Regions from separate parts of the Lysinibacillus sp. RC46 genome, predicted to be linked through region 3. Evidence: riboswitches for the same ligand, from Rfam matches in the RefSeq annotation. Region 3 holds a riboswitch; each other region holds the start of a gene.
The links. A riboswitch is a leader RNA that binds a small molecule or an ion and turns the genes downstream of it on or off. The one in region 3 is predicted to bind S-adenosylmethionine.

Region 1 (4,220 bases), on a different contig from region 3:
TTGGTATTGCATACGTACGTTCAACTAATTGGAATGTGCCGTATTTTAAATAATACTCTGTCGCAGGTAGAGGAATATGATTTGCTCCATAGCTTTCATAAGCTTCGAAAACTTCTTTTACTGTATAGCCTTCCTCTTTGACATAAACCATTTCCTTAAAAGCAGAATGTCCAAAGATCTCTTGCCATTTACGCTCAACTGACACAAGTATGTTTTGAATGGACATGTTGTTCACAAACACATGACCTTCATTTAATTCATAAATAAGATAAGATGCAATGTTTTGCGCACTATACACATTTCCCATTTAAAACACTCCTTTATCATCAGTTTTGTAGATAAGAGTAGCTACTGGCTGAGTAACTACTCCTCTTCATATATTCAAAAGTGGGGGAGCACTTATGAAACTAAATTAGTTTGAGCATTAATTGAAAACACTTTACCGATCAACAAGTCGGCGCTTTAAATTGGTTCTAGGTTGGTAGCCCTTCGAACACTTTTCTTATTTCCTAGTATAAAACAAGGATTTAACCAAGTCAACAATACTTATAAAATTACTAGGTATTAATTTTAAACCATTTCATTACTCTCACCAAATGAGGGGAGCGGATGATGTAGCAACGTTTGACGCATTACCAAATGAGGCCTATCGAATGAGAAAATACGTAAACGCTACAACATTAGCCAATGTATTTTATTTATTAAGCTTCTACTTCTTGTTGTGAAGCTGTTACTTGTTCAATAGCTTGTTCTAAATCTGCAATGATGTCCTCTACTGCCTCTAAACCGATTGATAAGCGAATGAGCGACTCGGTTACGCCAGTTTGGATTAGCTCTTCAGCAGATAGTTGCTGATGTGTAGTAGATGCTGGATGAATAATTAATGATTTAGCATCCCCTACATTTGCTACGTGTGAGAATAATTTCACACTATCGATTAATTTACGCCCTGCTTCACGTCCACCTTTAATGCCAAATGTAAGCACAGAACCGAAGCCATTTCTTAAATATTTTTTAGCTAAATTATGGGTAGGGAAATCTTCTAAGCCGTTGTAATTTACATATTCCACAGATGGGTGGTTTCGTAAATATTCAGCTACTGCTAATGCATTTTCATTGTGTTTAGGAATACGCAAATGAAGCGTTTCTAAACCTTGTAATAAATTAAATGCCGCATCAGCACTTAATGTTGGTCCAAAGTCACGTAGCAGTTGCACACGCAGTTTTGTGGCGAATGCTGCATCTGCTGTGTCAATACCATAACGCAAACCGTGATAAGAAGCATCTGGCTCAGTAAAGCCTGGGAAACGTCCACGAGTCCAATCGAACTTCCCTGCATCTACTACAACGCCACCTAAAGTTGTTCCATGACCACCAATCCATTTCGTTGCAGAATGAACAACGATATCTGCACCGTAGTCAATTGGTGTAGAGCCATATGGTGAAGCAAATGTGCTATCAATAATTAATGGCAAGCCGTTTTCATGTGCTATATTTGCTACTGCTTCAATATCTAGTACCTTTAAACTTGGGTTACCGTAAACTTCAGCGAACACGGCCTTTGTTTTATCAGTAATAGCAGCTTTGAAATTTTCTGGATTTGTTTCATCTACAAAAATCGTTTTAATACCGTAGTTTGGTAGTGTGTTAGCGAATAAATTATAAGTACCTCCGTATAAAGAGCTACCTGCAACAATTTCATCGCCTGCCCCTGCAAGATTTAAAATGGAAAACGCGATTGCTGCTGCACCAGATGAAAGTGCTACTGCTGCTGTACCGCCTTCTAATAAAGCGACGCGTTTTTCAAAAACATCTACAGTTGGGTTTGTAATACGAGTGTAAATATTACCAGCTTCCTCTAAGGCAAAAAGACGTTGCGCATGAGCAGTGTCTTTAAAAACGAAAGCCGTTGAGCGATATACGGGTACTGTACGAGATCCTGTTACCGGGTCTGGCTCTTGGCCACCGTGTAACAGCAATGTTTCTGGTTTAAATTTTGTCATTGTATACCTCCAAATGGTTATTTTTTTACGATGGTACCGGAGATGAGGAGGATTTTTTCAGTAGAAAACAAAAACCCTCTTCAGCTAAGAAGAGGGTTGCGGTTGCAAGTTTTCCTCCCCTTATCTGCCAGATCCAAGTAAGAATCTGTAGGAATTAGCACCTTAGCAAGTTCGTCACTTACTGGTTGCCGGGCATCATAGGGCCTATCCCTCCGCCGCTCTTGATAAGAGTATGAGATTCAATTTCCATCGTTGTTACAAAGTATAAACATAGACTTTTTCTCTGTCAATACTAAAATTTTATTTTTTCCGAAACTTCTGTCTGCTTCTTTACGTAATCCAAACACATACACTATTTTAGATATTTATTGTTTTGGTCACCAAAGCATGGACTGATTTCCGTTTCGGCTGGGCGTTTCCTAGGGGCTTCGGGCTAACACAATGTTAGAACTTTTGTGATGAACCCATTATTTGGAAAGGAGAATTTTTATGATAAAAGCCGTTATTATTTTTCTTCTTGTTGGTTATTTGATTGGCTGTATTCACGGCTCTAAAGTTGCTCAGTTTTTATCAGGGGTAGATTTAAAAATGGCCGGTCATGGCAATGCAGGTGCCTCTAATGCAACACTTTCCCTTGGCTGGAAATACGGCATATTAGTTGCACTGATCGATATCGGTAAAGGCGTTGCAGCTATAATCGGTGCACATGTTTATTTAGCAGATATAACACAATTAACAGAAGTACAAGTTTGGCTCTTCATCTATATCGTAGCTTCCGGTGTCATTCTAGGTCATAATTTCCCATTTTATATGGGCTTCAATGGCGGTAAAGGAACTGCTTCAATCATAGGAATATTACTTGCGATTGATTGGAAAATTGGCTTGTTTGCACTCATTTTATTTGTTATTTTATCTTTCGTGACGAACTATTTAATTGTCGGTGTACTTGAATTTTATCTCGTTTTTTGTACAGCCACTTATTTATGGATTCCTGGAGTTGGCCCAACGATTTTAGCCCTATTACTTTTTGGTATAGCCATCATTTTGCATATCGAAAATATTAAGCGATTGATGCTAGGAACTGAGCCTAAAGTAACTTCAGCATTCAAAAAGAAAAAATAAAATCTTTTGGATATTTTTGTCTTTTCTTTGACCGTATATTTTCTCGCAACTGCCCATTATCGCTATAAATAGAGGGTATTTCACATACTAGTTTTTTTACAATAATTAGACAAATTAACTTTCTTAATAAAGCATTTTACTAGCCGATGTGAAAATTACAGTCATGTTTAAGAAAGGATGAAAAGTATGTCTACTTCTGAACAAGCAAAACAGAAACGTAATTTGAAACCACTCTGGATTGGATTAGCCTTCGCTTCATTAATCATCATTACTTTTTTACCTAACAACGGCGATTTACCTGTAGCCGGACAACGAGCTTTGGCTATTTTAGCTTTCGCGGTCATCCTATGGGTTACAGAAGCAGTATCCTATCCCGTTAGCTCTGCCATGATTATTGCTCTCGTTACAATCTTACTAGGGCTAGCTCCGTCAATGGAAGATCCAACGAGAGCGTTAGGAACATCGGATGCATTAAAGTTAGCATTAAGCGGATTTAGTAATTCTGCAGTTGCACTAGTAGCCGCAGCTCTTTTCCTAGCGGCAGCCATGCAAATTACGAATTTACATAAACGTCTTGCGCTTTGGATACTTTCACTAGTTGGGACAAAAACGAAAGCCATTGTATTCGGTGCTATTTTAGTATCTATTGCACTCGCATTCTTTGTCCCTTCTGCTACTGCACGTGCAGGCGCAGTTGTACCAATACTACTCGGAATGGTAGCAGCATTTGGTTTACCACGTGATAGTCGACTTGCTGCTTTACTAGTCATTACTTCTGTACAAGCTGTTTCCATTTGGAACATCGGTATTAAAACGGCAGCAGCTCAAAATATGGTCGCTTTAAATTTCATCAAAGAACAATTCGGTGTAGATATTTCTTGGGGTGCTTGGTTACTTTACGCTGCCCCCTTCTCAATCATCATGTCAGTGGCTCTATTTTTCATTATGATTACACTAATTAAACCTGAAACAAGTAATATTGAAGGTGGTAAAGAAGTAATCAAAAAACAGCTTGCGGAACTTGGTCCATTAAAAGCTCCCGAAATTCGATTAATCATCACATCGGTAGTTTTACTATTTTTCTGGGCAGCAGAG
Region 2 (4,220 bases), on a different contig from region 3:
AAATAATATCTGCTCCAGCCTCTAAATATTTTCCATGAATTTTTTCAAGCACATCTGGTCTAGTTAGCACGAGATTTTCATTACAGCCATCATATTCCTCGCCGCCAAAATCCTCTGCTGATAAATTTTCATTTTGTAGCATTGTTCCCATTGCGCCATCAAGAATTAATATTCGTTTCTCTAGTTGCTCTTCAATCATGTGCTTAGCCATTTATACTTACCCCTTTTTTCTGTTCATCCAATTGCTCAATAAATTTCATTAATTCTAGCGTCATATCATAGCGTAAAAATGGTGTGATGAGGTAAATACCATTGAAATATTCCGCTGCTACTTCTACTAATTCTTTAGCAATTGCAATTCCTTCTAGTGTTGCGCGTTCCTTATCATCGCCACAAGCCCTCATACGTGCTAATGCATCATCAGATAGTTTGATGCCTGGCACTTCATGATGTAAGAACTCCGCACTTTTATAGCTCGTTACTGGCATAATGCCTATATAAATTGGTGTTTCTAAATGCTTTGTCGCCTCGTAAATTCCCACGATTTTTTCCTTTGTATAAACAGGCTGTGAAATAAAATAATCTGCCCCATGTTCAATTTTCTTTTCTAATCGAGAGACAGCGCGATCTAGTACACGTACATTAGGATTAAATGCAGCCGCTACAGAGAAATTTGCCTTTTTACGAAGCGGTTTCCCTGAGAACGATACACCTTCATTTAATTGTTTTATTAATTGGATCAGCTCCATTGAAGATACGTCATAAACGCTAGTTGCTCCTGGGAAATCGCCTACCTTTGTCGGATCTCCAGTAACTGCTAAAATATCATGAATCCCTAGTGCATTTAATCCCATTAAATGTGATTGAAGACCAATTAAATTACGATCTCGGCATGTTATATGGGTTAACGGGCGTACCCCGTGTGTTTCTTTCAGTAAGGCACCCATTGCGACATTACTAATCCTTGGAGAAGCAAGAGAGTTATCGGCCATCATGACTACATCTGCGCCCGCCTCATATATTTTTTTTGCACCTTCAATAAAGCCTTCAATTTCTAAATGTCTTGGCGTATCTAACTCCACAATAACCGAGCGTTCACGTTTTACTTTTTCATGTAATGGCTCATAATTTGCTGGCTCTGCCTCACGGACAACCTCTACTTTTTCTGGTTTTGCATACTTTTCCTCGACCGGGGATAGCTCCTCTAAGTACTTTTTCACTGCAGCAATATGCTTTGGTGTCGTTCCACAACAGCCACCAATTAAACGTACCCCCTGATCACGAAGCGCTACAGCTGCTCGACCAAAATAATCTGCCTCCGACTCATAAACGACACGCCCATCCTCCAAATCAAGAAGAGAGGCGTTCGGATACGCTGACATAAATGCCTTCTCAGGAAGCTCTACTCCTTCAAATGCTTGTATAGTATGGTGAGGGCCTAAGCGACAGTTAACTCCTACGATATCTGCACCTAACGCTTCAAGTTTATATAAGGCGTTATTTAAGCTCATTCCATTTTGCAAAATTCCGGGTTCGTGCATAGAAACTTGAGCGATAATCGGTAATTTCGTTTTAGCTCGCAGCATTGTTAAAGTCGCCGTTAGCTCTTCAAAGTCATAATAAGTTTCAAGTAAAAGACCATCTGGATTTCCTGCCAGTAAAACTGTTGCCTGCTCATCAACGGTTGCTAAAATTTCTTCTAACGTTGCGTCACTTTTACGAATACCACGGATTCCTCCAATTGTACCTAAAACAAATTGTCCACCATCTGCCGCTGCTCGTTTTGCAATCGTTATAGCAGCTTCATTAAACTGCTGTACACGAGATTCTAACCCATAGCGGGCTAATTTTATGGCATTAGCTCCGTAAGTATTCGTCTGAATAATATCAGCACCAGCTGCAATATATTCTCTATGAATCTTTTCAATTAATTCAGGTCTCTGTACATTCATTTCCTCATGACAGTACTCCAAGCCGTAGCCGTATAAAACTGTACCAATTGCACCATCTGCTGTTAGAACTTGCGTTTTTAACCTTTCAAGCAATTCCATAAAACTAACCTCTCTTCCCTAATCTTTAAAATAAAAAAAAGCCTTCTTTCATAAAAAAAGAAGGCTTTTACGTCATTTCGTAATTGTTTTCCTTCTCATCTTCGACACACGGTCTTCTGGATTTAGCACCTGACATTAAGTTGGTTGCTGAAGCTTCATAGGGCCAGTCCCTCTGCTTCTCTTGATAAGAATTTAGTATGAATTTTTTAAATAATTAAAAGAATCATATCGTTTACGAACGATTGAGTCAAGACTATTTCACTGAACAAAGGATAATTTTTACGAAATTTATAATATTTTGATTTATATCAAACAATTACGATAGTTTTTCTACAAGTTCTTCACCAATTTTTTTACCGTTTTGAATACATGCACCTATGCCTACTCCAAAATATGAGCATCCCGCTATTGATAAATTTGGATAGTTTTTCTCGAGCTCTTGTAAGAGACCTTGCAACGCTTCACGATGTGCCAAGTCGTACTTCGGCATCTGGTCGATCCATTTTGTCACGTCAACAACAGTTGGTTTTTCCTCAATCCCCAAGCTTTTTCTTACATCCTCAAGAGCAACTGCTGCTAACTCTTCATCTGTCATCATACGCAATCTCTCATACTCAGGGTTAATGCTCTTATAAAAAAGTCGTACAAGTAATTTCCCTTCTGCAGAGGTATGTTTCCACTTGCGGCTTGTCCACGTTGCTGCATTACAAATAACATCCGAATTATGTGACACAATATAGCCTGTTCCATCTGCTGGCAATCTATTATCGGGAACATCAAATCCTAAATAAATCGTAATGGCGGATGCAGTATTAAATTGTTTAAAATAGCCGTTCAACGATTCATCCTGTAATAAGCTTTGTACCGCTTCATTTGGCAGTGCCAATACAACATGATTTGCTTCAATCATTTTACCGTTTGCTAACGTAACAGAGTATAGATTCTCCTGCTTTTTAACACTAGTAGTGGCAATCCCTTTTATAATTTCTACATCCGTTAATGTTTCTTCAAGTCGATCAATTAGTGACGATAAACCATTTTTAAATGAAATAAATTTTTTGTTGGAGGCTTTCACAAATTGTTTCCTGTTTGCATCAAAACCTTTAATAATACTACCGTAATCGTTTTTGTAATCGATTAAATACGGTAAAGTCGAAGCAATTGAAAGTTGATTTAAATCTCCAGAATATACACCTGCAAGTACCGGCGCTATTTGGTTTTGAACAAGCTCCTCACCTAAATAATACGTTAAAAATTCCCCAATCGAGCTTTCTTTTGTAAACCTTTCATTCGGCATTGTTAAATCCTTTAACGCTTCTTTTTTACCTTCCTCAGATACAAGCGTGCTTTCCTCGAGAGATTGTAGGCTCATAGGAATACCGAACGTTGAGTCTGCTGGGATAGCATGTAGCTCATTATTTGTGTAAATATACGAAATACCTGTTTCGTTGTACACAAGATTTTGTTCAAAGTTTAGTTCCTCTACTAACTCCATGACACCTTTATGACGCGCTACAATAGAATCTGCTCCAGTTTCCATGATGAAGCCTTGTTCATATGCAGAGTGAAGCTTGCCACCAAGGTATGTATTTTTTTCAACAAGTACAAGTTTTACATCTAAGTTTTTCTCCTGAACTTGGCGTTGTAAATAATGCATCGTACACAATCCCGTAATTCCGCCACCTAATACAACAACTGTTTTCATATTAACCGCCCCTATTTTTAGTTCTTTATTTAGTATAAACTTTTTTTATCAAAAATTACGTTAAACCCTTTACAAATTTAGCAAAAATGGAGCTATCCAGCACATTGGACAGCTCCATTTTTTTATATTCAAATAGCATATATTCGCTAGAGGCTTTTATCTCCATAACGGAAATTATATATAAACAATTAATATAGTGTTATTTGTGCCTTAAAGTGTGTAGAGCCTTAATAGGAAACAACAATTTTCTTTACCTTTTGCTTTTCTCTTCATTAATTTAAATTTTGTGCAAAGCTAGCTAGTTTTCCAGCTGAGTTTTTCACTTCATTAAAGGCAATACCTAATTCACTTAGTACGTCTACTATTGCTTGTACTTCTTTTTCCATCTGACCATTCTGGTCTTTAGCCTCGGTCATTGCTTCTAATATGTTAGTAAATTGTCCTTCCGTTTGAACCATATTTCC
Region 3 (4,220 bases):
ACGTTAAGTACTGCGGGTTTAACCGTATCCATATATGCACTAGGTGTAACTATTGGTGCACCGCTTTTAACAGCCTTAACATCGCGCCTTAGTCGTAAAAATGTATTGCTGCTCGTCATGGTGCTTTTTATTATCGGGAATTTACTTGCAGCTCTAGCACCCTCATTCTCATTACTACTTGCCGGCCGTGTTATTTCAGCATTAGCACATGGCGTGTTTATGTCTATTGCCTCTGTAATCGCTGCAGATGTTGTGGCACCTAATAAACGAGCAAGTGCAATAGCTTTTATGTTCACAGGGTTAACATTAGCAACTGTCACAGGCGTCCCGCTAGGAACTTTTATTGGACAAGTAACTGACTGGCGAATGTCATTCATTTTCATTGTTTTAATTGGTATTATCGGGTTAATTAGTAATACTCTGCTTGTGCCGAGTCAGTTATCGAAAGGTAAACCAATATCTATTCGAGATATCGGGAAAGTATTAGGGAACATACAAATGCTATTAATTCTCTTTATTACAGCAATCGGATACGGCGGCGTGTTTGTAGTATACACATATGTTTCCCCTATATTAGAGCAATATATGGGCTACTCACCTCAAGCAATTGTCATTATCTTAGTTGTATTCGGTATCTGTGTTGCTATCGGTAATACACTGGGTGGTCATTTTGCTAATAATAATCCATTACGTTCTATCTTTATTATCTTTATCGGCTTAGCATTAGCACTACTCGGCATCAACTTCTTTTTAGAATCATCAATCGTTGGATTAATAATGGTCTTTATGATGGGGCTATTTATGTTTATGAATGTACCGGGATTACAGCTTTATGCCGTTCAGCTTTCAGAAAAATATATACCATCAGCTATTTCAATGGCTTCAGCATTAAATATTTCAGCCTTTAACATTGGTATTTTTCTAGGATCATACATTGGAGGAATCATCGTTCGCCACCAATCATTAGCTCATACACCTATATACGGATTCGGCATGGTGATGCTTGCCGCAGCTACTACATTTCTATGGTTACTCTTTGATAGAAACAAACTTTGAAGATTTATCGGAACAATTTCAGTTTTTATCAACGGGTGACTCCTTGGGCAGACGAGACCCTGGAGTGAAGCGGTTCATCGGATGCCCCCAGGAAACACCGAAAGCCTTTGTTGTACATAATATATGGTATCAGCATAGGATAGGAGGAATTTAGTTGTATTACAATCCTTATCCGTATTTTGTCTATCCTAATTATTATCCAACATGGGCATGGGCAATGGCCAATCAACCAACTACTCAACAACCTTTTAGACAGCTAGCAATGCCAACAAACCCAACGAATAGAAGTCCATTTCCACCCGTCAATACAAATAGATTGAAGACTTCTGCGAAACGGATCAAAGCTATTATGAAGCAAGCACAGATACTTACGGATAAAATTGATGAATCCGAGCCATTTGCACATGATCTTATGAACGCAGCACAGCAATCAAATAAAACAGAAGTTGAAAAATTAATCACGTCAACAGGCATTACTTTAAAATTCGAAACGAACTATACACCAGATGGATTTCGAATAACATTTACTGATCAAGGCTGTTGTAAGCTAACATTAATTTTGAATTGGTGAAGAGTTGGCCCTTTGAAGAGGGCCACTTTTTTTGCCTTTAGCATCTTTATGAATTTTAACCTTGTATCCCTATTGAACTTGTAAACTATAAATAAATATGCTAAAGTGTTTGTAATCTTTATTTCTGAAAATTCTTATATTGTTTTTTCTTATCAAGAGAGACGGAGGGATTGGCCCTATGAAGTCTCAGCAACCAGCCTATAGGTATGGTGCTAATTCCAATTGGCGAAATTTAGCCTTGAAGATGAGAAGACTTACTTTAGTTGCTTTGCACAAGAGTCCTCTTTCTACAAGGAGGGCTCTTTTTTATTGTTACATCCAAAAATAATTAAAAGAAAGCAGGAAGATATTATGGCAAACGAACTTTTACAAGCAATTCAACTATTGAAATCGAAAGAATGGGTGGATTTAACACATACATTTGGTCCTAATTCGCCCCACTTCTTTATGTTTGATGATGCAAAATTTGAAACATTATTTTCCCATGATGATGGCTTCTTTGCGCAGCAATTCACTTTCCCTGGGCAATACGGAACACATATCGATCCACCTATCCATTTTGTGCGAGATACACGCTATTTAGAGGAATTGGAGCTAAAAGAACTAGTGCTACCACTAATCGTTATTGATAAATCAAAAGAAGCCGAAGTAAATAACGACTTCACGTTAAGTGTTCAAGATATTCTTGACTTTGAAGCTGAAAATGGGGAAATTGAAACAGGTACCTTTGTTGCGTTGCGTACCGATTGGAGTAAACGTTGGCCAGATAAAGAATCTTTCAGCAACAAAGACGCTGATGGCAATAATCATATTCCTGGCTGGGGATTAGAAGCGTTACAATTTTTATTCGGCGAACGAAAAGTAAGTGCTATTGGCCACGAAACCTTTGATACGGATTCAGCAACAGATTTTCGTAAAAATGGTAAGCTAGATGGCGAATATTTTGTGCTTGAGCAAGATACTTACCAAATTGAGCTCATGACAAATTTGGATAAGCTCCCTCCAAAAGGTGCTGCTATTTTCAATATTGTACCAAAGCCTGAGAAAGCCTCTGGATTCCCTGTGCGTTCATTTGCAATATTGCCTTAAAAGATAAAAAGGTCTGATTCACAACCTGAGTAGGTATTGAATCAGACTTTTTTACTTTGGCGAATTCCTTTTTTTGAAAATAAAATAAACGATTAACATTAGTATTAGGAACAATACTATAAGATAAATACTGTAGCGGGATAAATATACCCCAACATAACGCCAGTTCTCCCCAAGTACCTTTCCTAAGGTAATAAAAGTAAATGTCCAAATAACTGCTCCCGTATAGGCAAAGAAAGCAAATTTTTTATAAGGATAATTATTGATAGCCGCAATATATGCTGTAAGATGACGCACACCAGGAATAAAATATCCTATTAATAATAATCCCGGCCCTATTTTTGCAAATAATTTTCTAGTAAAGTCAATTTTCTGTTCAGTAATGTGGATTTTTGGACCGTATTTTTGCAATAACGGTAGCCCAAATCTATAGCCTATATAGTAGCTCAGAGTAATTCCCCCTGCCGCACCTACCATAGCGCTGATTAAAGCTGGAATATGTGCGAGGGTTTCTTTATATACGCTATATCCTACATATGTTAAAAATATCTCATCGGGAAGTGGCAGCCCAACAATCCCGCCAACTAGGATAAGAATGATGCCAAAATACCCGTAATGTTCTATTAGAGATTGCACGTGATGCGCCATAAATCCTTCCCACCTAAAGCATAATGAATTTCTTTTTACAGATAGCTTTATAATAACTCAAAGCAAACAATATTATGAGTATTATGACTTTAATACAATTTTCTCCAGGATTTATTATCACTGCCTTGTAGATTGTATAGATGGAAAAATTATTTCTTTTTAAAAACTTTCTCCAATGTTGTATAGTGGTCGATTCATGCTATAAATCTCATTTCTCGGCTACTACTCTATTAAATTATTTGTAGCTCCCGAAGAGCATAATCAATACCATCCTCAGTTGATTTCTTCGTTATAAAATCAGCGACATTTTTTAATGCTTCACTACCATTGCCCATTGCAATACCAAAGCCGACCTGCTCCAGCATATCGATATCATTATCTCCATCGCCAAAAGCAAGTGCTTCTTCAGGACTCAAGTCGAAATAATCTAGTACAGCATGGACAGCAATAGATTTAGAAACATCATGTTGCAAAACATTTGTAATATACGGGTGCCACCTTTTAAATAATAAATGAGGGAATTTTGAAGTATACTTTTTCTCAATATCCTCATCGCCATATAAACACATTAAGTAAACCTCTTGCGTTAAAATATCTTCATTAATATCAGGAAACTCTAGCAAAGATAATGTTTCTTGCATAGCTTTTAATGTCTTTTCTTCTTGGACGTTATTCATCGATAATTGTTCTGTAAAAAATGATAGACTTTGTTTATTGTCTTCAGCAAAAGCCTTAACTGCGTGGACAATTTCCTTTGCAATAGGCATTTTATGTATTACTCGATCTTGATACTTAACATGGGCACCATTAGCTGTAATAAACGTTTCTATGCCTATGTTTCTTAAATCTTGGCACA
Region 4 (4,220 bases), on a different contig from region 3:
TTGAGGAATGGATTACTAAAGAACGTAAAGCATTTTTCTTAGAATGAAAGTATTGAAAAAGAATCTGCAAGCCGTCATGTACATTACAGAAGGCGAGCAGATTCTTTTTTTCGTTAAATATTAATAAAATACTTTATCAACATTGTATTTAGCGCGGAATGAATTGATCGCGTATGTTTCGTAAATTTCACGTTCCATTGGATCTTCCACTTCATACACTTCAATTTTGAAAATTTCATTACGGTGATTTTTCATCGGTGACACATTGTCCTCGAAATGCTTTTTAATACGTTGACGAATTTTACGTGCTTTACCGACAAATAATAGTTCGTTCTCTTCATTGTAGAATAAGAAAATACCACCGTTTTCACGTGTGATTTTATGGAAATCAATAAAACCATGGTACGGTGTGATTGGTACATCACCTGGCTTTAAATCTTGTTCGCGTTGGCGAATTACTAAATCTGGTTTTGGAAATTCAATTTTAATCAAAGTATTCACGTTCCTCTCTGTTACTAAAGGTATATGTTAACATAAGTACAGCATGTTTACCATCAAATAATGAATGTAAACATTCAAGATTAGTGTTAAACAAATTACATAATGACATGCATGGTTAATAACAAAATATTCTATGTATTATTGATATTCTTAATTGTTCATGTTACAATTCTTTTTAATTAAATAATCTCATCATGAGAAATTGAGGGATTGTTTTAGAAACCCAGTCGTACCAAGGGTTTGAAGTACATGATAAGATGTTGGGTAGATTAAAGTTTATTTGTTATTAATAATACACTTCTTATTGTCTATTAATTTAGATGAGGAGAGGTGTATTTTTTTATGCTGTTAAAGTTTGCTTATGATGATTTTATTGCAGACAGAAAATTCAACAATACGACTCAAGCAAGTATCAATAGTTACAAATACATGATTAAGCCGTTCATCGACAAATATAATTGATAGGATTATCTAAAAAAGAGAATATATGTTTAATTTTGAAATTTATTCCTGAATTTTACGTATAACAATTAGAGGGGGGATATAACTTGGCTAATAAACAAAAAAATCCAATTCCATTTTTGAAAAAAACTTGGGTGTCTTCTATTGGTGTATTTTTATTGTCACAGATAATCTTTATTACGTGTGAAGCAACAGGATGGATACCTAATTATAGAGATATTGGCGGAACGTTTATTGGAAGAATTACGGAATCTTCAATTTTCAAAGAGTGGTTTACTTTTTATGAAACACCAAATTTCAATTTACTTACTATCTTTTTTGGCATCTTTCTTGTGTTTGGAATAATAGAGGCGATAAAAAGTGTTTTTTCACCAAGGTCTACATAAGTAAAGACTATAGCAAAAGTATCACTAGGGTGTAAAGATAAATAACTAAACTATAATTTCCCTAAAAACATAATGACATGCATGATTAATAACAAAATATTCTATGTATTATTGATATTCTTAATTGTTCATGTTACAATTCTTTTTAATTAAATAATCTTATCATGAGAAGTTGAGGGATTTGGCCCGATGACGCTTCAGCAACCTCTAACGAAAGTTAGAAAGGTGCTAATTCCAGCAAAGGATTTGTCCTTTGAGAGATAAGAGTGAACGTGGAAAAATCCTTCTCATTCTATCTCAAATGGAATGAGGAGGATTTTTTAATTTCATCGAAAAAGAAGACTTAATGAGTTTTGAACAGGGCCTGTGCATGGAGACTAAGGCCCAATTGATTTTAACTAGAGAGGGGAATGCAAGATGCCAATTAATATTCCGAAAAACTTACCAGCTGGAGAACATTTACGTGAGGAAAAAATCTTCGTAATGGAAGAGGACAGAGCGAAAACTCAACAAGTTCGTCCGTTAAATATATTAATTTTAAACTTAATGCCAGAAAAAGAAAAAACAGAACTGCAATTACTTCGTTTATTGGGGAATACACCATTACAAGTGAATATTACATTTTTAAATACAGCTACGCATGAATCAAAAAATGTTAGTAAATCACATTTACAGTTATTTTACACGACTTTCAATCAAATTCGTCATCGCCGCTATGATGGCATGATTATTACGGGTGCACCAGTAGAAAAAATGGAATTTGAAGAAGTGAACTACTGGCAGGAAATTTCTGAAATTATGGATTGGTCCAAGACAAACGTAACATCGGTTTTACATATATGTTGGGGTGCACAGGCAGCGTTATATCATCATTACGGTATTGGTAAAATTGGGCTGCCTGCTAAATGCTCAGGTGTATATTCGCATGTTATTACGGATTTAACAGTGGACTTAGTACGTGGCTTTAGTGATTCATTTACTGCACCACATTCACGTTATACATCCGTATCAATTGATGAAGTACTTAGCCATCCCGATTTACGATTACTATCTTATTCTGAAGATGCTGGTGTTTTCATTGTGCAATCTAAGGATAATAAAAACATTATGATTACTGGTCATCTTGAATATGATGCAACAACTTTAGCTGATGAGTATAGTCGTGATGTTGCGAAAGGATTAGATATTGATGTACCAGTAAATTATTTCCCACATGATAATCCTGCAAATGAACCGATTAATACTTGGCGCGCCCATACACATTTATTATTCTCGAATTGGTTGAACTACTATGTTTACCAAGAAACACCATACGAATGGGATTTTGTCGATCAGATTGAATATCATATTTAAAACCGCTCAATTACAATAAAGAAAAATGATGACTTTGATATTTCAGGGTCATCATTTTTTCACGCCATTATGCTGTTAATTTTCTGATGAATTTTTATTTCTATCACTGCTTGGAGTATTGCCGGTATCGCTATCATTCTGTGTAGTATTGTTGCTACTATCACTCTGCGAAGGATTTTCGCTGTTACTTGCACTTTGAGTAGAATTATCGTTATTACTACTACTTTCATTTTGAGTAGTATTACCGGCATTGCTACTACTTTCATTTTGAGCACAATTATCAGTATTACTATTACTTTTTTGTGTAGCTTTTCCGCCATTGTTACTTGCACTTTGAGTAGAATTATCGTTATTATTACTACATTCATTTTGAGTAGTATTACCGGCATTGCTACTACTATCACTTTGAGTAGAATTATCGTTATTACTAATACTTGTACTTTGAGTAGCATTTCCGTCATTGTTGCTACTTTCGTTTTGAGTAGAATTATCGTTATTACTACTACTTTCATTTTGAGTAGTATTACCGGCATTATTGCTACTTTCACTTTGTGTAGCATTTCCACCATTACTGCTACTTCCACTTTGAGAAGAATTCCCGCCATTGTTGCTACTATTACCCTGAGTAGAGTTTTCGTCATTACTATTACTTTCACTCTGTAAAGAGTTTCCGCCATTGTTGCTACTATCATTTTGAGTAGAATTACCGTTATTACTACTACTTTCACCTTGTGTATCATTTCCAGCATTGCTACTGCTATCACTCTGTGAAGAATTATCGTTATTAGTATTACCTGCACCTTGAGTAGCATTACCGTTATTACTACCATTTTCATTCTGTGTACTACAATTACTTTTTGTATTATTACCGTTGATTTTGCGAATCTTCGCGACAAGTAGTAAAACTAATGGTAATAAGATAGCGAAAATAAAGGAAAAAATAGGCCAGGTTTCTTTATTGTAAATTTCTGAATGAATGATACTAGGATGAACAATTTGTGAAAGTCCAAGGATAATCATTCCGAATGGAAAAATGAGCGGTCGATGATTGTTAATTTTACATATTTGTGCGATGCCGATGACCCCAGCGTAAAAAAACATAAAAGTTTTAATATAAATTGATATTATCCACATTGCTGCCATAATAACTTCAATACGCTGCAAAAAATTCCCGATTGAAATTCTTTGGGCTAATGAATAGCTAGGAAATGTCCTAGAAGCAGTATTTGTTGGACCTAGGACAAGGATAGCCAGTGTGATGATAGCAATTAAGACAATCCCTCCAAGAATTGTGCCAATGTAAAAACCTTTTTGGGCTGATTCATGGACGTTAACAGAAGAAGGAAAAATCATTAACAATATGACAAGTGGCAATGAAAAAATACTCATTAATCGAATAATACTAAAGAATAATGATTTTGCTGGTACTTCCATTATTGGCTGTAGATTTTCCATATGGACGGATGGTGAAATACAAACTACAAAAAAAATAAAAATTAAAATAAACATTGCGAATAG

Region 1: another riboswitch for S-adenosylmethionine. It lies ahead of ABH966_RS22725 (O-acetylhomoserine aminocarboxypropyltransferase/cysteine synthase family protein); the one in region 3 lies ahead of ABH966_RS07480 (cyclase family protein).
Region 2: another riboswitch for S-adenosylmethionine. It lies ahead of ABH966_RS24280 (bifunctional homocysteine S-methyltransferase/methylenetetrahydrofolate reductase); the one in region 3 lies ahead of ABH966_RS07480 (cyclase family protein).
Region 4: another riboswitch for S-adenosylmethionine. It lies ahead of metA (homoserine O-acetyltransferase MetA); the one in region 3 lies ahead of ABH966_RS07480 (cyclase family protein).

The regions. Positions count from the first base shown of each region.
Region 1 covers NZ_JBGCCF010000034.1:46,039-50,258, forward strand. Annotated here, with positions in the region: gene ABH966_RS22720 (hypothetical protein) at 1-307, opposite strand, end outside; gene ABH966_RS22725 (O-acetylhomoserine aminocarboxypropyltransferase/cysteine synthase family protein) at 702-2,003, opposite strand; SAM riboswitch class I at 2,121-2,234, opposite strand; gene ABH966_RS22730 (glycerol-3-phosphate acyltransferase) at 2,493-3,125, shown strand; gene ABH966_RS22735 (DASS family sodium-coupled anion symporter) at 3,312-4,220, shown strand, end outside.
Region 2 covers NZ_JBGCCF010000041.1:32,805-37,024, forward strand. Annotated here, with positions in the region: gene metH (methionine synthase) at 1-211, opposite strand, end outside; gene ABH966_RS24280 (bifunctional homocysteine S-methyltransferase/methylenetetrahydrofolate reductase) at 204-2,051, opposite strand; SAM riboswitch class I at 2,144-2,242, opposite strand; gene ABH966_RS24285 (protoporphyrinogen oxidase) at 2,368-3,756, opposite strand; gene ABH966_RS24290 (protoglobin domain-containing protein) at 4,029-4,220, opposite strand, start outside.
Region 3 covers NZ_JBGCCF010000006.1:92,693-96,912, forward strand. Annotated here, with positions in the region: gene ABH966_RS07470 (MFS transporter) at 1-1,056, shown strand, start outside; gene ABH966_RS07475 (YuzC family spore coat inner layer protein) at 1,211-1,627, shown strand; SAM riboswitch class I at 1,774-1,878, shown strand; gene ABH966_RS07480 (cyclase family protein) at 1,979-2,716, shown strand; gene ABH966_RS07485 (DedA family protein) at 2,768-3,364, opposite strand; gene ABH966_RS07490 (Cof-type HAD-IIB family hydrolase) at 3,595-4,220, opposite strand, start outside.
Region 4 covers NZ_JBGCCF010000004.1:165,719-169,938, reverse strand. Annotated here, with positions in the region: gene ABH966_RS05615 (TrmB family transcriptional regulator) at 1-47, shown strand, start outside; gene ABH966_RS05610 (nucleotide excision repair endonuclease) at 121-492, opposite strand; gene ABH966_RS05605 (YfzA family protein) at 1,050-1,349, shown strand; SAM riboswitch class I at 1,506-1,616, shown strand; gene metA (homoserine O-acetyltransferase MetA) at 1,767-2,702, shown strand; gene ABH966_RS05595 (endospore germination permease) at 2,778-4,220, opposite strand, start outside.